DNA from 2 places in the Pseudonocardia yuanmonensis genome. Region 2 is predicted to be linked to the other one. Evidence: predicted binding sites of a transcription regulator. Region 2 holds the regulator's gene; the other holds the start of a gene.
What was found. The regulator LexA, encoded in region 2, represses DNA repair genes until DNA is damaged. The targets are predictions, from matches to a motif close to CGAACACGTGTTCG.
Positions count from the first base shown of each region.

Region 1: a site for LexA is predicted at 1,549-1,562, ahead of uvrA (excinuclease ABC subunit UvrA). Genes of this name have one in related genera too.

Region 1 is NZ_BAABIC010000006.1:158,542-166,433, reverse strand. It holds gene ABD990_RS10965 (hypothetical protein) at 1-156, shown strand, start outside; gene ABD990_RS10960 (MBL fold metallo-hydrolase) at 207-881, shown strand; gene uvrA (excinuclease ABC subunit UvrA) at 1,848-4,778, shown strand; gene ABD990_RS10950 (ABC transporter substrate-binding protein) at 5,072-6,193, shown strand; gene ABD990_RS10945 (ABC transporter ATP-binding protein) at 6,231-7,082, shown strand; gene ABD990_RS10940 (ABC transporter permease) at 7,082-7,892, shown strand, end outside.
Region 2 is NZ_BAABIC010000023.1:47,732-55,623, forward strand. It holds gene dapF (diaminopimelate epimerase) at 1-472, shown strand, start outside; gene hflX (GTPase HflX) at 530-2,152, shown strand; gene ABD990_RS27210 (SMP-30/gluconolactonase/LRE family protein) at 2,121-3,212, shown strand; gene ABD990_RS27215 (universal stress protein) at 3,307-4,131, shown strand; gene lexA (transcriptional repressor LexA) at 4,151-4,873, opposite strand; gene ABD990_RS27225 (hypothetical protein) at 5,255-6,127, shown strand; gene ABD990_RS27230 (hypothetical protein) at 6,742-6,936, shown strand; gene nrdR (transcriptional regulator NrdR) at 7,567-7,892, shown strand, end outside.

The DNA of each region.
Region 1 (7,892 bases), on a different contig from region 2:
GCCGGTGACGGCCGGGCGCTCACCGTGCTGCGGATCGTCACCTACGTGCTGACCTCGCTCGCGAGCCTGCTGTTCATCGCGCTCGTGGTGTACGGGTACCTGGTCGTCCAGGACGTGGTCACGACCTTCCCGCGGATCTTCGCGCCGGGAAGCTGACGGGCCGCCGGGCCGGGACGCGCGGGCGCCCGCGGCACTAGGCTGCGCGCGTGGACGTCCTGGACGAGTACAGCGGGCACACCGACCCCGGCGGCGCGGCGATCCGGCGGAGCCTGGGCCCGCTCACGATCAGCAAGGTGTCCGTCGGCCCGATGGACAACAACGCCTACCTGCTGACCTGCACCGCCACCAACGAGGCCCTGCTCGTCGACGCGGCGAACGAGCCGGAGCGGATCGCCGACCTGGTCGGGGCGGAGGACGGCAGGCCGGAGCTGCGGCACCTGGTCACGACGCACCGCCACCACGACCACTGGCAGGCGCTGGGCGCGGTGGCGGGGATGTTCCAGACCCGGCAGATCGCCCACCCCCTCGACGCGCCGGAGCTGCCGATCCCGATGGACGAGCTCGTGTCGCAGGGCGACACCGTGGAGTTCGGCGAGATCTCCCTCGAGGTCATCCACCTGCGGGGGCACACGCCTGGCTCGATCGCGCTGCTCTACCGGGGCCCCGACCGTCCGCACCTGTTCACCGGGGACTCCCTGTTCCCGGGCGGGCCGGGCAAGACCTGGTCGGCCGAGGACTTCACCTCGCTGATGAACGACCTGGAGTCCCGGGTGTTCGGCGAGCTGCCGGACGACACCTGGGTCTACCCGGGCCACGGCGACGACACCACCCTGGGCAGGGAGCGCCCCTCGCTCAAGGAGTGGCGCGAGCGGGGCTGGTAGCCCGGCCTCGGTTGCTCAAGCGCTCGTTCGAGCGCGATCCTCGAGACACTGCTCGTGCCGGTGCTGCCGGAGCAGTGGCTCCACGGCCCGACATCGAGCGTCGAGCGGATGTGCGCGCCGAGCGGCGACCACACCCCGCCCGGTCCTCGCACACCCGTCCCGGCCCGGTGTCGCATCCGGAACGATCGCCGCACATCCCGTCGACCAGGTGTGCGGCGCTCCTCGGGGTGTGCTGGCGGGTGCTGCTGATGGCGCTCGTGAGCGGCGCCGCCGCGTCGCTACTGACCGCCGGCACACCGGCTCGGGCCTCGCACACCCGTCCCGGCCCGGTGTCGCATCCGGAACGATCGCCGCACATCCCGTCGACCAGGTGTGCGGCGCTCCTCGGGATGTGTCAGCGGGCCTCGGCCGATCCCCGCTGTGAATTCCCGGCCGACCCGAGCGGATCCGCGTGCAGTGCGGCGCCACACCCGCTCGGTCGTCCCACGGGCCGTCGACCGGGTGTGCGCCGGACTCTCCGGGTGTGGCGCGGTGCAGGAGCGGGTGTGTCGGGCGCGGCCGGGTGTGGGAGGCGCTCGGCCGAGCCGCCTCCCTCCCACACCCGCAAGCCCTCTCGTCCGGTTCAGCGGTGGCCTGGGCGCCTGGGCGGGGGCCGGCGCACCGCCGTCGAACATGTGTGCGACAGTGGTCACCTGGTCCGGCGGACGCCGCCGGGAAGCACCGGGCGGTCCGTGGCGTTGAGCCGGGTGGCCGAACGGGGTCCCGACGGCGGCTGCGGCGCCGGTGAGCGTGCCGGCGGCCCGTGGTCGCCCGGCGCTCGCCGGTGCGCACCCGCCGACCGGGACCCCCGGGCCGGACGGGGGGCGCGGTTTTCTGTCGGGCCCCCGGCCTAGCATCGATCGCGGGTCCCCGGTCTGCCGCGGACCGGGCCCGCCGATCCCCGGTGACCCGATAGGAGGCGCCCTCGTGGCACAGGTCCGCACCCCGCACGACGCTCCCCGGCTGGTCGTGCGCGGCGCGCGCGAGCACAACCTGCGCGGGGTCGATCTCGACCTGCCCCGGGACAGCCTCGTCGTCTTCACCGGCCTGTCCGGGTCCGGCAAGTCGAGCCTCGCGTTCGACACGATCTTCGCCGAGGGCCAGCGCCGGTACGTCGAGTCGCTGTCGGCGTACGCCCGGCAGTTCCTCGGTCAGATGGACAAGCCGGACGTCGACTTCATCGAGGGCCTGTCCCCGGCGGTGTCGATCGACCAGAAGTCCACGAACCGCAACCCGCGCTCCACGGTCGGCACGATCACCGAGGTCTACGACTACCTGCGGCTGCTCTACGCCCGGGCCGGCGTGCCGCACTGCCCGGTCTGCGGCGAGGTCATCGAGAAGCAGACTCCGCAGCAGATCGTCGACCAGGTGCTGGCGATGGAGGAGGGCAGCCGCTTCCAGGTGCTGGCCCCGGTCGTCCGCACCCGCAAGGGCGAGTTCGTCGACCTCTTCACCACCCTGCAGGGCCAGGGCTACTCGCGTGTTCTGGTCGACGGCACGGTGCACCAGCTGAGCAACCCGCCGAAGCTGAAGAAGCAGGAGAAGCACGACATCGCGGTCGTCGTCGACCGGCTGTCGGTCAAGCCGAGCGCCAAGCAGCGGCTCACCGACTCGGTGGAGACTGCACTGCGCCTGGCGGACGGGCTCGTGGTGCTGGACTTCGTCGACCTCGGGGACGAGCACCCGCACCGCGAGCGCCGCTTCTCCGAGCGGATGGCCTGCCCCAACGGGCACCCCCTCTCGCTCGACGACCTCGAGCCCCGCACCTTCTCCTTCAACTCGCCCTACGGCGCGTGCCCCGAGTGCTCCGGGATCGGCGTCAAGAAGGAGGTCGACCCGGAGCTCGTCATCCCGGACCCCGAGCTCAGCCTGGCCGACGGTGCCGTGGCGCCGTGGAACACCGGGCACACCGCCGAGTACTTCGGCCGGCTGCTGTCCGGCCTCGCGAAGAGCGTCGGGTTCCGGATGGACACGCCGTGGCGCATGCTGCCCGCCGAGGCGCAGAAGGCCGTGCTCCATGGCAGCGAGGACCAGGTGCACGTCCGGTACCGGAACCGGTACGGCCGCGAGCGCGCCTATTACGCGAACTTCGAGGGCGTGATCCCGTTCCTCGAGCGCCGGCTGGACCAGACCGAGTCCGAGTCGCAGCGCGAGCGCTACGAGGGCTACATGCGGGACGTGCCGTGCCCGGCGTGCAAGGGGGCGCGGCTCAAGCCGGAAGTCCTGGCGGTCACGCTGGCGCACCGCGAGCAGGGGGACCGGTCGATCGCCGAGGTGTCGGCGATGTCGGTGGCCGAGTGCGCCGAGTTCCTCGGCGGGATGGTGCTGGACCAGCGGCAGGCGATGATCGCCGGCCGGGTGCTCAAGGAGATCCAGGCCCGGCTGGGCTTCCTGCTCGACGTCGGGCTGGACTACCTGTCGCTCGACCGCGCCGCGGGCACGCTGTCCGGCGGCGAGGCGCAGCGCATCCGGCTGGCCACCCAGATCGGGTCCGGCCTGGTCGGCGTGCTCTACGTGCTGGACGAGCCGTCGATCGGCCTGCACCAACGGGACAACCGCCGGCTGATCGACACGCTGACCCGGCTCAAGGGGCTGGGCAACACGCTGATCGTCGTGGAGCACGACGAGGACACCATCCGCGCCGCGGACTGGGCCGTCGACATCGGTCCGGGCGCGGGCGAGCACGGCGGCCAGGTCGTGCACTCCGGGCCGGTGGCCGAGCTCGAGGCGCACGACACCTCGCTGACCGGGGCGTACCTGTCGGGCCGGCGCAGCATCCCGGTGCCGGACGTGCGGCGCACGCTGGACCCGGAGCGCAGGCTCACGATCGTCGGCGCGCGCGAGCACAACCTGCGGGGGATCGACGTCGACATCCCGCTGGGCGGGCTCGTCTCGATCACCGGCGTGTCCGGGTCGGGCAAGTCCACGCTGATCAACGACATCCTGGCCACCGTGCTGGCGAACAAGCTCAACGGCGCCCGCCAGGTGCCCGGCCGGCACACCCGGATCACCGGGATCGAGCAGCTGGACAAGCTGGTGCGGGTCGACCAGTCGCCGATCGGGCGCACGCCGCGGTCCAACCCGGCCACGTACACCGGTGTGTGGGACAAGATCCGCACGCTGTTCGCGTCGACCACCGAGGCGAAGGTGCGCGGCTACCAGGCCGGCCGCTTCTCGTTCAACGTCAAGGGCGGGCGCTGCGAGGCGTGCTCCGGCGACGGCACGATCAAGATCGAGATGAACTTCCTGCCGGACGTGTACGTCCCCTGCGAGGTCTGCAAGGGCGCCCGGTACAACCGGGAGACCCTCGAGGTCCACTACAAGGGCAAGACCGTGGCGGACGTGCTGGACATGCCGATCGAGGAGGCGGCGGAGTTCTTCGCGCCGATCACCTCGATCAGCCGGTACCTGACCACGCTGGTCGACGTCGGGCTGGGCTACGTCCGGCTCGGGCAGCCGGCGCCGACGCTGTCCGGTGGCGAGGCGCAGCGGGTGAAGCTGGCCAGCGAGCTGCAGAAGCGGTCCAACGGCCGCACGATCTACATCCTCGACGAGCCGACGACCGGCCTGCACTTCGAGGACATCCGCAAGCTGCTGATGGTGATCAACGGCCTGGTCGACAAGGGCAACACGGTCGTCGTCATCGAGCACAACCTCGACGTGATCAAGACGTCGGACTGGGTCATCGACATGGGGCCCGAGGGCGGGTCCGGTGGCGGCACGGTCGTCGCGCAGGGCACGCCCGAGGAGGTCGCGGGCACCGAGGGCAGCTACACCGGCCTGTTCCTCAAGGACCTGGTCGTGCCGGCGGCACCGGTCCGGCGACCGCGTCGGAAGAAGGCCGTCGCGGCGAGCTGAGCCCTGCCCCAGCCGGGCCGCGTGCCCGGAACCGCTCCGGCGGTCCCGGGCACGCTGCGTTCTCAGGTGTCAGCGCAGGGTGAGCGGCTGTGTCGTCACCCACCCGTGTTGCACAAGCGCGACCGACCGGCATCACCGCCGTAACACCTGCGAAACCGCGACGAACCGGGATCTTCCTAGATTCGGTGGGTCGGCGCGTCGGGGCCAGAGCGTCGACCACCGACAGAGGCACCGGTGCGCCCGCAGACCGTCCCTCCCCAGGACGGCGACCGTACGTCGTAGGAGAACGCCACATGACGCTGCTCGTCCCGCCGCCCCACCAGCGCCCCACCGGCCCGAGCACCAGCCGGCGCGGCTTCCTGCGCCTCGCCGGCCTGGGCGTCGGCGTCGGTGCCGCCGGGGTGGCCCTCGCCGCCTGCGGTGGCGGCGGCTCCGGGAGCGCCCCGGCCTCCGGCGCGGCCTCCGCCGCCCCGGGCCAGTACGGCACGCTGGCCCTGCAGCTGTCCTGGATCAAGAACATCGAGTTCGGCGGCGAGTTCTTCGCCGACTCGAAGGGCTACTACAAGGAGGCCGGCTTCGACTCGGTCGACCTGGTGACCGGCCCGGTGGACAGCGCCGACGCGCTGGTCCTGGCCAAGAACGTCGACGTCGGCCTCTCCGCGCCGGACGCCACCGCCCGCTTCATCACCGAGCAGGGCGCGCCACTGAAGATCATCGGCAGCACGTTCCAGAAGAACCCGTTCTGCATCCTGTCGATGGAGCAGGGCACCCCGATCCGCACCCCGCAGGACCTGATCGGCAAGCGGCTGGGTATCCAGGCCGGCACCAACCAGCAGATCTTCGCCGGGTTCCTCAAGGCCAACGACATCGACCCCGGGCAGGTCCAGCAGGTCGTCGTCCAGTACGAGCCGACCCCGCTGACCGAGAAGAGCGTCGACGGGTTCATGGCCTACACGACCAACGAGCCGTTCCTGATCAAGGCCAAGGGGTTCACCCCGGTCACGCTGCCCTTCGCCGACAACGGCCTCCCGCTCACGGCCGAGACCTTCGTGGTCCTGCAGGAGACGATCGACAACGAGCGCGACAAGCTCAAGGCGTTCCTGACCGCCGAGATCAAGGGCTGGAACGACGCGGTGGCCGACCCGGCCGGCGCGGCGAACCTCGCCGTGAACACCTACGGCAAGGACCTCGGCCTGGACGTCGCCGGCCAGACCGAGCAGGCGCAGGCGCAGAACGAGCTCGTCGTCAGCGAGGACACCAAGGCCAACGGGCTGTTCACGCTCACCCCCGCGCTGCAGGACAACATCGTCAAGGCGCTGGGCAACATCGGCATCACGATCACCGCCGCCGAGCTGTTCGACATGACGCTGCTCGACGAGATCTACAAGTCGGACCCGGGCCTGATCACGGCCTGACCGGACCGGCACGAGCGAGCAGCGGGAGGAGGCGGCTGTGACGGGGACACCCCTCGACCAGCACGCGGGCAGGCTGTCCACCACGGATCCGAAGGCGGATCCGCGCGCGGCGACCGGCATCAACATCCAGGGCCTGGAGAAGGTCTTCACGATGGGGCGCCGGTCCGTGCAGGCGCTCGCGTCGACGAGCCTGGGGACCACGCAGAACTCGTTCCTCTCGCTGCTCGGCCCCTCGGGCTGCGGCAAGTCGACGATCCTGCGGATCCTGGCCGGGCTGGAGACGCCGACGGAGGGCACCGCGCTGATCAACGGCCGGTCCACCCGGGAGATCCAGCGCGACCACCAGCTGGGCATCGCCTTCCAGGAGGCCGCCCTGCTGCCGTGGCGCAGCGTCGCGAGCAACATCCGGCTGCCGCTGGAGGTCGCCGGCATGACCCCGGAGCCGGGGCTGATCGACGACCTCGTCCGGCTGGTGGGGCTGTCCGGTTTCGAGAAGGCCAAGCCGGCGCAGCTCTCGGGCGGCATGCGGCAGCGCGTGGCGATCGCGCGCTGCCTGGCCGTGCAGCCCACGGTGATGCTGCTCGACGAGCCCTTCGGCGCGCTCGACGACATGACCCGCCAGCGGCTGAACGTCGAGCTGCTGCGGATCTGGACCGAGCGCCCGGCGACCACGCTCATGGTCACCCACGGCATCTCGGAGGCGGTCTTCCTGTCCGACGTCGTGGCCGTCATGAGCCCGCGGCCGGGGCGGATCGCCGAGGTGGTCGAGATCGACCTGCCGCGGCCGCGGCTGCCCGAGCTGCAGCGCACCCCCGAGTTCCACGAGTACGTGGACCGGCTCTCCGAGATCCTGTTCGGCCGCGGCGGGGCCCCCGTCGACGCGCACTGATGGCGGCGCCCACCGTCTCGCCCGTCACGCCCGCGGCGGCACCGGAGGAGGGCGGGCGGTTCGCCGCCCTCCGCGGAGCACCGCCGTGGGTGGGCGGGATCGTCGGCGTGGTCGTGATCATCGCGGCGTGGTGGGTGGCGTCGCTGACCCTGTACCAGGGCAGCGGGGCGATTCCGACCCCGCCGTCCGTCGTCGCGAAGTTCTTCGACGGTGCGCAGTGGTCGGCCACGCTGAGCAACGCCGGCGGGACGGTCGGCTCGGCCGCCCTCGGCTACCTGTGGGGCAACCTCGCGGCGATCGTGCTGGCCGTGATCGTGCTGCTGGTGCCGCCGCTGGAGGCGCTGGCCAACCAGATCGCGGTGGTCAGCTACTGCATCCCGCTGGTGGCGATCGGCCCGGTGATCGTCATCGTGGCCGGGCGGGACGCGCCGTCCGGCGCCTCGGTCGTGCTGGCCGCGATGAGCTGCTTCTTCACGACGACGGTCGGCTGCCTGCTCGGGCTGCGCGCGGCGCCGCGCACGAGCATCGACCTGATCAGGGCCTACGGCGGCAGCACCTGGACCGCGCTGCGCAAGGTCCAGCTGATCTCCGCGCTGCCCAGCCTCTTCGCCGCGCTGAAGATCGCGGCGCCGGCCGCGTTCCTCGGCGCGATCCTCGCCGAGTACCTCGGCAGCGGCGGCGACTCCACGCTCGGCCGGGCCATCATCGCCGCGCAGTCCCAGTCCGACGCGCCCCAGCTCTGGTACCTCGCGCTGGTCAGCGGGATCATCTCCGGCCTCGGCTTCGTCGTGGTCGGGCTGGTCGCGAAGC
Region 2 (7,892 bases):
GTCGGTCGAGATGGGCCGGGCGCTCGTCGGGCCCGAGAGCGTGGCGACGGTCGGTGGCCGGGAGTTCCCGGGCGTGGCGGTGGACGTGGGGAACCCGCACCTCGCGTGCGTCACCGACACGGACCTCGCGGCGCTGGACCTGACCGTCCCGCCGGGCCGGGACGAGGCACTGTTCCCGCACGGGGCGAACGTCGAGTTCGTCGCTCCCGCCCGCGGCGACGAGCCGGTCGCCATGCGGGTGCACGAGCGCGGCGTGGGGGAGACGCGGTCCTGCGGCACCGGCACGGTCGCCGCCGTCGTGGCCGCGCTGCGGGCGGCCGGGCGCGCCGAGGGCCGGCTGCCCGTCGACACCCCCGGCGGGCGGCTCGAGGTCACGGTCCGCGACGACGGGGCGTCGACGGTCCTGCACGGGCCCGCGGTCCTGGTCGCGCACGGTGAACTGGATCGATCGTGGTGGGAGTCCGCGGGATGACGCGCGGGTGAAACCGGCCGACACGGCGGCCCGAAACGTGGGACAATCGACCTCACGATGACTGAATCCCCCCTGCGCTACACGCCTGCCGACGATGCTCTCGACCCCTCGAGGGGTGAGTTGGAGCTGGAGGAGCGGTCCTCGCTCCGGCGGGTCGCGGGTCTGTCGACCGAGCTCACGGACGTCACCGAGGTCGAGTACCGGCGGCTGCGGCTCGAGCGGGTGGTGCTCGTCGGGGTCTGGACCGAGGGCACCTCCGAGCAGGCCAACGCCTCGCTCCTCGAGCTGGCCCGGCTCGCCGAGACCGCCGGCTCCCAGGTCATGGACGGCCTGGTGCAGCGGCGGAGCAAGCCCGACCCGGCCACCTTCATCGGCTCCGGCAAGGTCGACGAGCTGTCCCACGCCGTGCAGGCCGCCGGCGCCGACACCGTGATCTGCGACGGCGAGCTCTCGCCCGGCCAGCTGCGCCAGCTGGAGGACAGGCTCAAGGTCAAGGTGATCGACCGGACCGCCCTGATCCTCGACATCTTCGCCCAGCACGCCCGCTCGCGGGACGGCAAGGCCCAGGTCGAGCTGGCCCAGCTGTCCTACCTGCTGCCGCGGCTGCGCGGCTGGGGTGAGGCGCTGTCCCGGCAGGTCGGTGGCCGGGCCGCCGGCGGTGTCGGCATCGGTGGCCGCGGCCCCGGTGAGACGAAGATCGAGCTGGATCGCCGGCGCATCCGCCACCGCATGTCGAAGCTGCGGCGCGAGATCGCCGCGATGAGCCGCGTGCGCGACACCCAGCGCGGCTCCCGCCGCCGCAACGACGTGCCCAGCGTCGCGATCGTCGGCTACACCAACGCCGGCAAGTCCTCGCTGCTCAATGCGCTGACGGACGCGGGCGTCCTCGTCGAGGACGCGCTGTTCGCCACCCTGGACCCCACGACCCGCCGCGCGGAGACGCCGGACGGCCGGGTCTACACGCTCACCGACACGGTCGGCTTCGTGCGGCACCTGCCGCACCAGCTCGTCGAGGCGTTCCGCTCCACGTTGGAGGAGGCCGGCCAGGCCGACCTGCTGCTCCACGTGGTCGACGCATCCGACGCGCTGCCCGAGGACCAGATCGCCGCGGTGCGCAAGGTGCTGGTCGAGATCGGCGAGGAGCAGGGCGGGGCCATGCCCGAGGAGCTCCTCGTCGTGAACAAGACGGACGCGGCCGGCGACCTCGCGCTCGCCCGGCTGCGGCACCTGCTGCCCGACGCCGTGTTCGTCTCGGCCCGCCGGGGCGACGGGGTGGCGCGGCTCAAGGCCTGCGTCGCCGAGAAGCTGCCGCGGCCCGAGGTCGACCTCGAGCTGCTCGTGCCCTACACCGAGGGCGGGCTGGTCGCGCGGCTGCACTCGGACGGGGAGGTGCTCGCCTCCGAGCACACCCCGGAGGGCACGCGGCTGCACGTCCGGGTCGGGCCCGAGCTCGCCGTCGCGGCCGTGCCGTTCGCCGTCGGGGGGACCGGGTCGGCCCCCGCCGAGAGGGACGGGGCAGGCTCGCGCGGTGCGAACGGCGCAGCGAACGACTCGACGAACGGCTCGGCCGGCGGGTCCGGGAACGGATCGGTTGACCGGACCGCGAGCGGGACTGCGAAGGGGTCCGGGAACGGGTCCGTGCGCGCCGGTGCCGGGGCGCGCGTCGCTGCGCGCGGCTGAGCGCACCGGCGGCGTCGGGCTCGCGCTCGGGGCCGTCCTCCTGCTGACGCTGCTGCTCGCCGCCCCGGTGAGCGCGGCGCCCGCCGCCCTCGTGCCCCCCGCGCCCGAGGAGCGCTGCACGGTCACCGACCGTCGGCTCGTCGAGCTCTCCGGCCTCGCCGTCGCCCCCGACGGCGGGGTGTGGGCGATGAGCGACGGCGGCAGGCGGGTCGCGCTGCACCGGCTCGACCTCGACACGTGCGCGGTGGTCGGCACCCGGACCGCGCCGCTGGACCCGTACGACGCCGAAGACCTCGCCATCGCGCCCGACGGCGCGTTCTGGGTCGCCGACACGGGCGACAACGACCGGGTCCGGGACACCGTGGCGCTGCTCGTGCTCCCGCCCGACGGCGCTTCGCGGCTGCACCGGCTGACCTATCCCGACGGCCCGCACGACGCCGAGGCCCTCCTGATCGGCGCCGACGGCGTGCCCGTCGTCGTGACCAAGGAGGTCTCCGGCACCGCCGGGGTCTACCGGCCGGCGGGGCCGCTGGCCGAACCCGGTCCGACGCCGCTCGTGCGTGCCGGCTCGGCGGGCTTCCCGCGCTCGGAGACCCGGGGCGGCCCGATCGGCAGCCTCGGCGCCTTCACCGTGACCGGCGGGGCGACGAGCGCGGGCCACGAGGTCGTCGCCCTCCGGACGTACACGGACGCCTGGCTCTACCGCGTGCCGCCCTCCGGGGATCTCGTCGCGGCACTGCAGGGCATGCCGCTGCAGGTCCCGCTCGCGGACGAGCCCCAGGGCGAGGCGCTCGCGTTCCTCGCCGACGGCACCCTGCTCTCCGGCTCCGAGACCCGAGGTGTGGACCGCGGCGCGCTCCGTGCCGTGCCCCGTGCCGTCGAGGCGGCCCTCGCCGCCGCACCCGCGGAACCCACGGCCGCACCGCCGCCCGCGGCGACACCGCCGGAGCCCGCGCCGGACTGGCTGCCCGCCGTGATCGGGGGCGGGGTCGCCGTCGTCGTGCTGGGGCTCCTCGCAGGCGCGATGGCGATGCACGGGCGGCGCCGGTCCCGCGTGTGACGAGCCCGTTAAGGCTGCTCACGGCCCGCGTTCGGACGGCCCCGGTCCGCCTAGGCTGATCACGCCGGGAGGAGGGGGGGCCGCGGTGCCGATCGTGACCGCGTACGAGGACACGCCGGGCGGCCACGACGCCCTGGTCCTCGGCGCGCAGCTGGCCCGGTTGACCGGGCTGACGAACGTCGTCGCGACCGTGTACCCGACGGACGGGCTGGGCTACTCGGCGATGGCCCGCGACCCGCGGTGGCGGGAGAAGATCGAGGAGGTCGCGCGCCGGCGGTTCACCCGGGCGCGGGAGCTGATCGGCGGCTCGTCCGGGCCCGGCGAACCCGAGTTCGCCCCGCTGGGGCCCGGGCCCGCGGCAGTGGTCCTCGCCGACCACGCCGAGGAGATCGGGGCGGCGGTGCTGGTCGTCGGGTCGACGGGCGGGGGACTGCTCGGCCGGCTCGCCCCCGGCGGCACCGTCCAGCGGCTGCTGCCGTCCGCGCGCTGCCCGGTCGCGATCGCGCCCCGGGGTTACCGGCACACCGCCGCGAAGGGGATCACGGTCGTCACGGTGGCCTACGACGGCACCCCGGAGGCCGACCGCGCCGCGGTCCTGGCCGTGCACCTGGCCGGCCGCACCGGTGCGGCGTTGCGGTTCGTGGTGGTCGCGGGGGCCGAGGACGAGGTGCCCGCCGCGACCGAGACCGCGCAGAAGGGGCTGGCCCAGGCACCCGTGGAGATCGACGCGCTCTACGACGTCGTCCTCGGGCGCTCGGTCGCCGAGACCCTGGCCGACCTGCCCGAGCGCACGGACGTCCTGGTCGTCGGCTCGCGCGGCTACCCGCTCATGAAGCGGCTGCTGCTCGGCGGGGTCGCGGGCGTGCTGGTCCGCACCGCCCGCTACCCCGTGGTCGTGGTGCCGCCCCCGGAGCGGTGAGCAGGGGGCGTCCGGGCCCTCAGAGCCGCCGCAGGACGGCGACGACGCGGCCGAGGATGGTCGCCTCGTTGCCGTCGATCGGCTCGTAGGCCGGGTTGGCGGGCATCAGCCAGACCTGCCCGTCCGCGCGTCTGAAGGTCTTGACCGTGGCTTCGCCGTCGATCATGGCGGCGACGATCTCGCCCTGCTCGGCGACGGGCTGCTGGCGCACCACGACCCAGTCCCCGTCCGTGATGGCGGCCTCGATCATCGAGTCGCCCTTGACGTTGAGCAGGAAGAGGGTGCCCTCGCCGACGATCTCGCGCGGCAGCGGGAACACGCTCTCCACCGCCTGCTCGGCCAGGATCGGGCCACCGGCGGCGATGTTGCCGAGCAGCGGCACGAACGCCGGGGCCGGCCGCTCGGCCCGGACCTCGGCGGCCTCGGCGCCGTCCGACTCCTCCTCCGGGCTGCGCACGTCGACCGCGCGGGTCCGGTTGGGGTCGCGCCGCAGGTAGCCCTTGCGCTCCAACGTGCGCAGCTGGTGGTGCACCGACGAGGTGGAGGTCAACCCCACCGCGTCCCCGATCTCCCGGACGCTCGGCGGGTAGCCGAAGCGCTCCACCCAGTCCCGGATCACCTCGAGCACCTTGCGCTGCCGGGGGGTGAGGCCCACCGGGTCCGCCGGCGGATCCGGGAAGGCGCGCACCTGTCCGGGCTCCCGGCCGGCCTCGCCGGCGCCGCCGGACTCGTCCCGTGCCATCTGCCTGCCGCCTCCTCGTGTGCCTGTCTCGTGCTCCGTCGAGCCGGTCGTGCCGGCCCGTGCTCCGTGCCGCGCCGTCCCCGGGCCCGTTCCGCCCGCCCGGTCCCGCGCACTTCCGGTGCAGGTGTCCGGGACGCCGGTCGCGTGCCCGCTCCTGCGGGCCGTACTCCCGGGTGCCGGACGCGGGTGCGTGCCGGTGTCGGTCGCGGGCCCGGACGGCCCGCCCGGGCGCCCCGGGTGGTCCGTCGGCTTCGGACGGTAGCCCGGATCCGGCCGATCGCCAAACACATGTTCGAACGACACGCCGATCGTGTCGGCGCGGACCCGTGACGTCCCGTCGCGGCGGTGGTAGAAATTCGCACAGGCGTTCGATTCGAACATGTGTGCGAGATCCGGCTGCTGAGCGGCGCGGACTGGCTGGAGGGGGTCGCCGTGAACGGCGCGGGGATCGCGGAGGGCGTGGCGGACGGGCGGCGGGGCGGTGCCCTGAGCGGCGCGCGGATCGGCGGCGGCCGCGGCGTGTCGCGGGCACTCGGCGAGGGCGTGGGCGTGGTCGAGGGCGAGGGCGTGGTCGAGGGCGGGCAGGCACCTCCGGCCGGTGCGCGGGAGCGAGCGGTCGCGCTCGAGGCCCGCCGCGCCCGCGCAGGGACGCCCGTGGACGGGCGGGGTGAGGCGGGATTCGACCGTGGCCCGCGCCCGGTCCGCCCCGCCCGGACCTCCCGCCGGGCCCGGCGGGCCGCTTCGATGACCGCCCCGATGACCGCCCCGACGGCCGGCCCGCTCGCCGCGCCGACGCCGCGGTCCGCCCCGCCTGCCGTGGGGGCGCGGGCCCGGCCGGTGCGCTCGGGTCCGGGCGCCGCGGTGGTCGGCCCAGGGGTGCGACGGGGCGCAGACGTCGGACGCCCCGCCGTGCGCGTGCTGCCCCGGGCCGTGCCCGCGGCGCGATACCGCCTGCGGCGCGCGGTGGCGGTGGTGGCGATCGCGCTCGCCTCCGCGGCGGTCGTGGTCGTACTGGGGCTCCTGGCCGGGGTGGCAGGGGACGCCCACGCCCGCGCGGCCGTGCCGGCGGGCACCGCGCAGGCGGTGGTCGAGCCGGGGGAGTCGGTGTGGGACGTCGCCCGGCGGGTGGTCCCGCCCGACACCGCCCGGGCAGCGGGCACCGTGGCGGTCGTGGAGCGGATCGCGGCGGAGAACGACCTGCCGGTGGACGCGGCGCCGCTGCCCGCGGGGCTGGTCCTGCGCGTCCCCGCGTGAGGGAGCGGCTCGTCGTGACCCCGGTCACGGCGGGCACCGGTTTTTGTCGGTGGTGGTTGATAGGAATCGCACACGCGTTCGACCGGTGGCCCGGGCATCCGGCTCGGGTGGGGTCGGCGCGGTTGGGGGAGGTCGTCATGGACTCCAGGAGTGCAGCGCTGGCCGAGGTGCCGGGTGGCGCCCGGGCCGGCGCGGCGGGAGCGCCTGGTGGAGGTGCGCACGCGCGCCGTGGCGCGGTCGGCCAGGTCGAGCGGCGGGCCGAGGCGCGGCCGGGCGCTCACCGGCCGCGGCAGGCAGGCCCAGCGGGTCACGGGCACGTCCCGGCCCGTGGCTCCGGTGTGCCTCCGCACGGCGTCCGTGGCCGCTCCGGCGCGGCACCGGAGCGGGTCCTCGGCGCCTACGCGTCGGGAGCCCGGGCTCCGGGAGCCCGGGCTTCGGGGTCCCGGGCGTCGGGGTCTCTGGTGTCGGGATCCCGGGTGTCGGGATCCCGGGCGCCGGAGGTGCCGCCGTCGGGGGTCCGGGCGCGGCTGGTTCGCCCGACCGACGGTCCCGCCGTGGTGCCCGGGTGCCGGCCTGTCACCCGACCCCGCCCGGCCCTCGCGGACTCGCGCTGCGTGGCGCCCCGGCGCCCCCGGCTCTCGCCCCTCTCCCGGCTCTCGCGCTACGAGCGCACGGGTGGGGCCCGGCGGCTGGCCGGCGAGGCGCGCACCGGCGTGGTCGACCGCGCGTTGGCGGTCGTGGCCGTCGCGCTCGCCTCGGCCACGGTCGTGGTCGTGCTCGGACTGCTCGCCGACCTCGCCGCGCGATGAGCGCCGCCCGGAGCGGGCGGATCGCCGGGTCGCCCGGGGTGGGCGGAGCGACGGATCACCGCGCGGGTAGGGGGCCGCGGTCACCGTGGCCGTCCGGCGGATCGGCGAGTGGCCCCTCGAAGGGTCGGGGCGCAGAGGCGTCCGAAGTGGAAGAGGCGCCGACCGGGCACGCGGAACGGGTGGGGCTCGTGAGCGACCGTGTGAGTGGTGGGGGCAACTGGCCCGGCACGGTGCGTGTCGAGGTATCCCGACACGCCGATGATCACGACACGCCGCGAATGCGGTCGGGCGCGTTCCCCGCAGTTCACCCGCGTGTCGCCGATAGGGCGAACGGTCCCGGCGGCGTCCGTCCCCGTGGCGGCCCCTTCGGTGTCCGTCCGCGGGTTCGTCGGAGGCGGGCGTGACCTGCGGAGCGTCACGGGGTGTCGCGGCCCGGCCACCGGGGCACCCGGGGACGGGGCGGCCGCGCCCGGCGTGAGAGGTTCCCTCCCGATCGGGGGAAGTCCGCACGACCCGCTGCACGGAGATGGCGCGACCCCTAGATGTTGTGGTTACATCCGTGTCGTTCGCCCACAGATTGGGTTCGACCCAGGTCGGACCGTCGGGCGCGTCGAGTCGGGGGAGGTCCGCATGCGGTGCCCGTTCTGCCGTCACACGGACTGCAAGGTGATCGACTCCCGCGAGGTCGACGAGGGCGCGGCGACCCGTCGCCGCCGCTCCTGCCAGGGCTGTGGGAAGCGCTTCACCACCGTCGAGGAGCCCGTGCTCGCGGTGCTGAAGCGCAGTGGTGTCACGGAGCCGTTCAGCCGCGAGAAGGTCGTGAGCGGCGTGCGCCGGGCCTGCCAGGGCCGGCCGGTCGACGAGGACGCGTTGCAGAAGCTCGCGCACCGCGTCGAGGAGGCCGTCCGGGCGGGCGGGACCGCGGAGATCCCCAGCCACGAGGTGGGGCTGGCGAT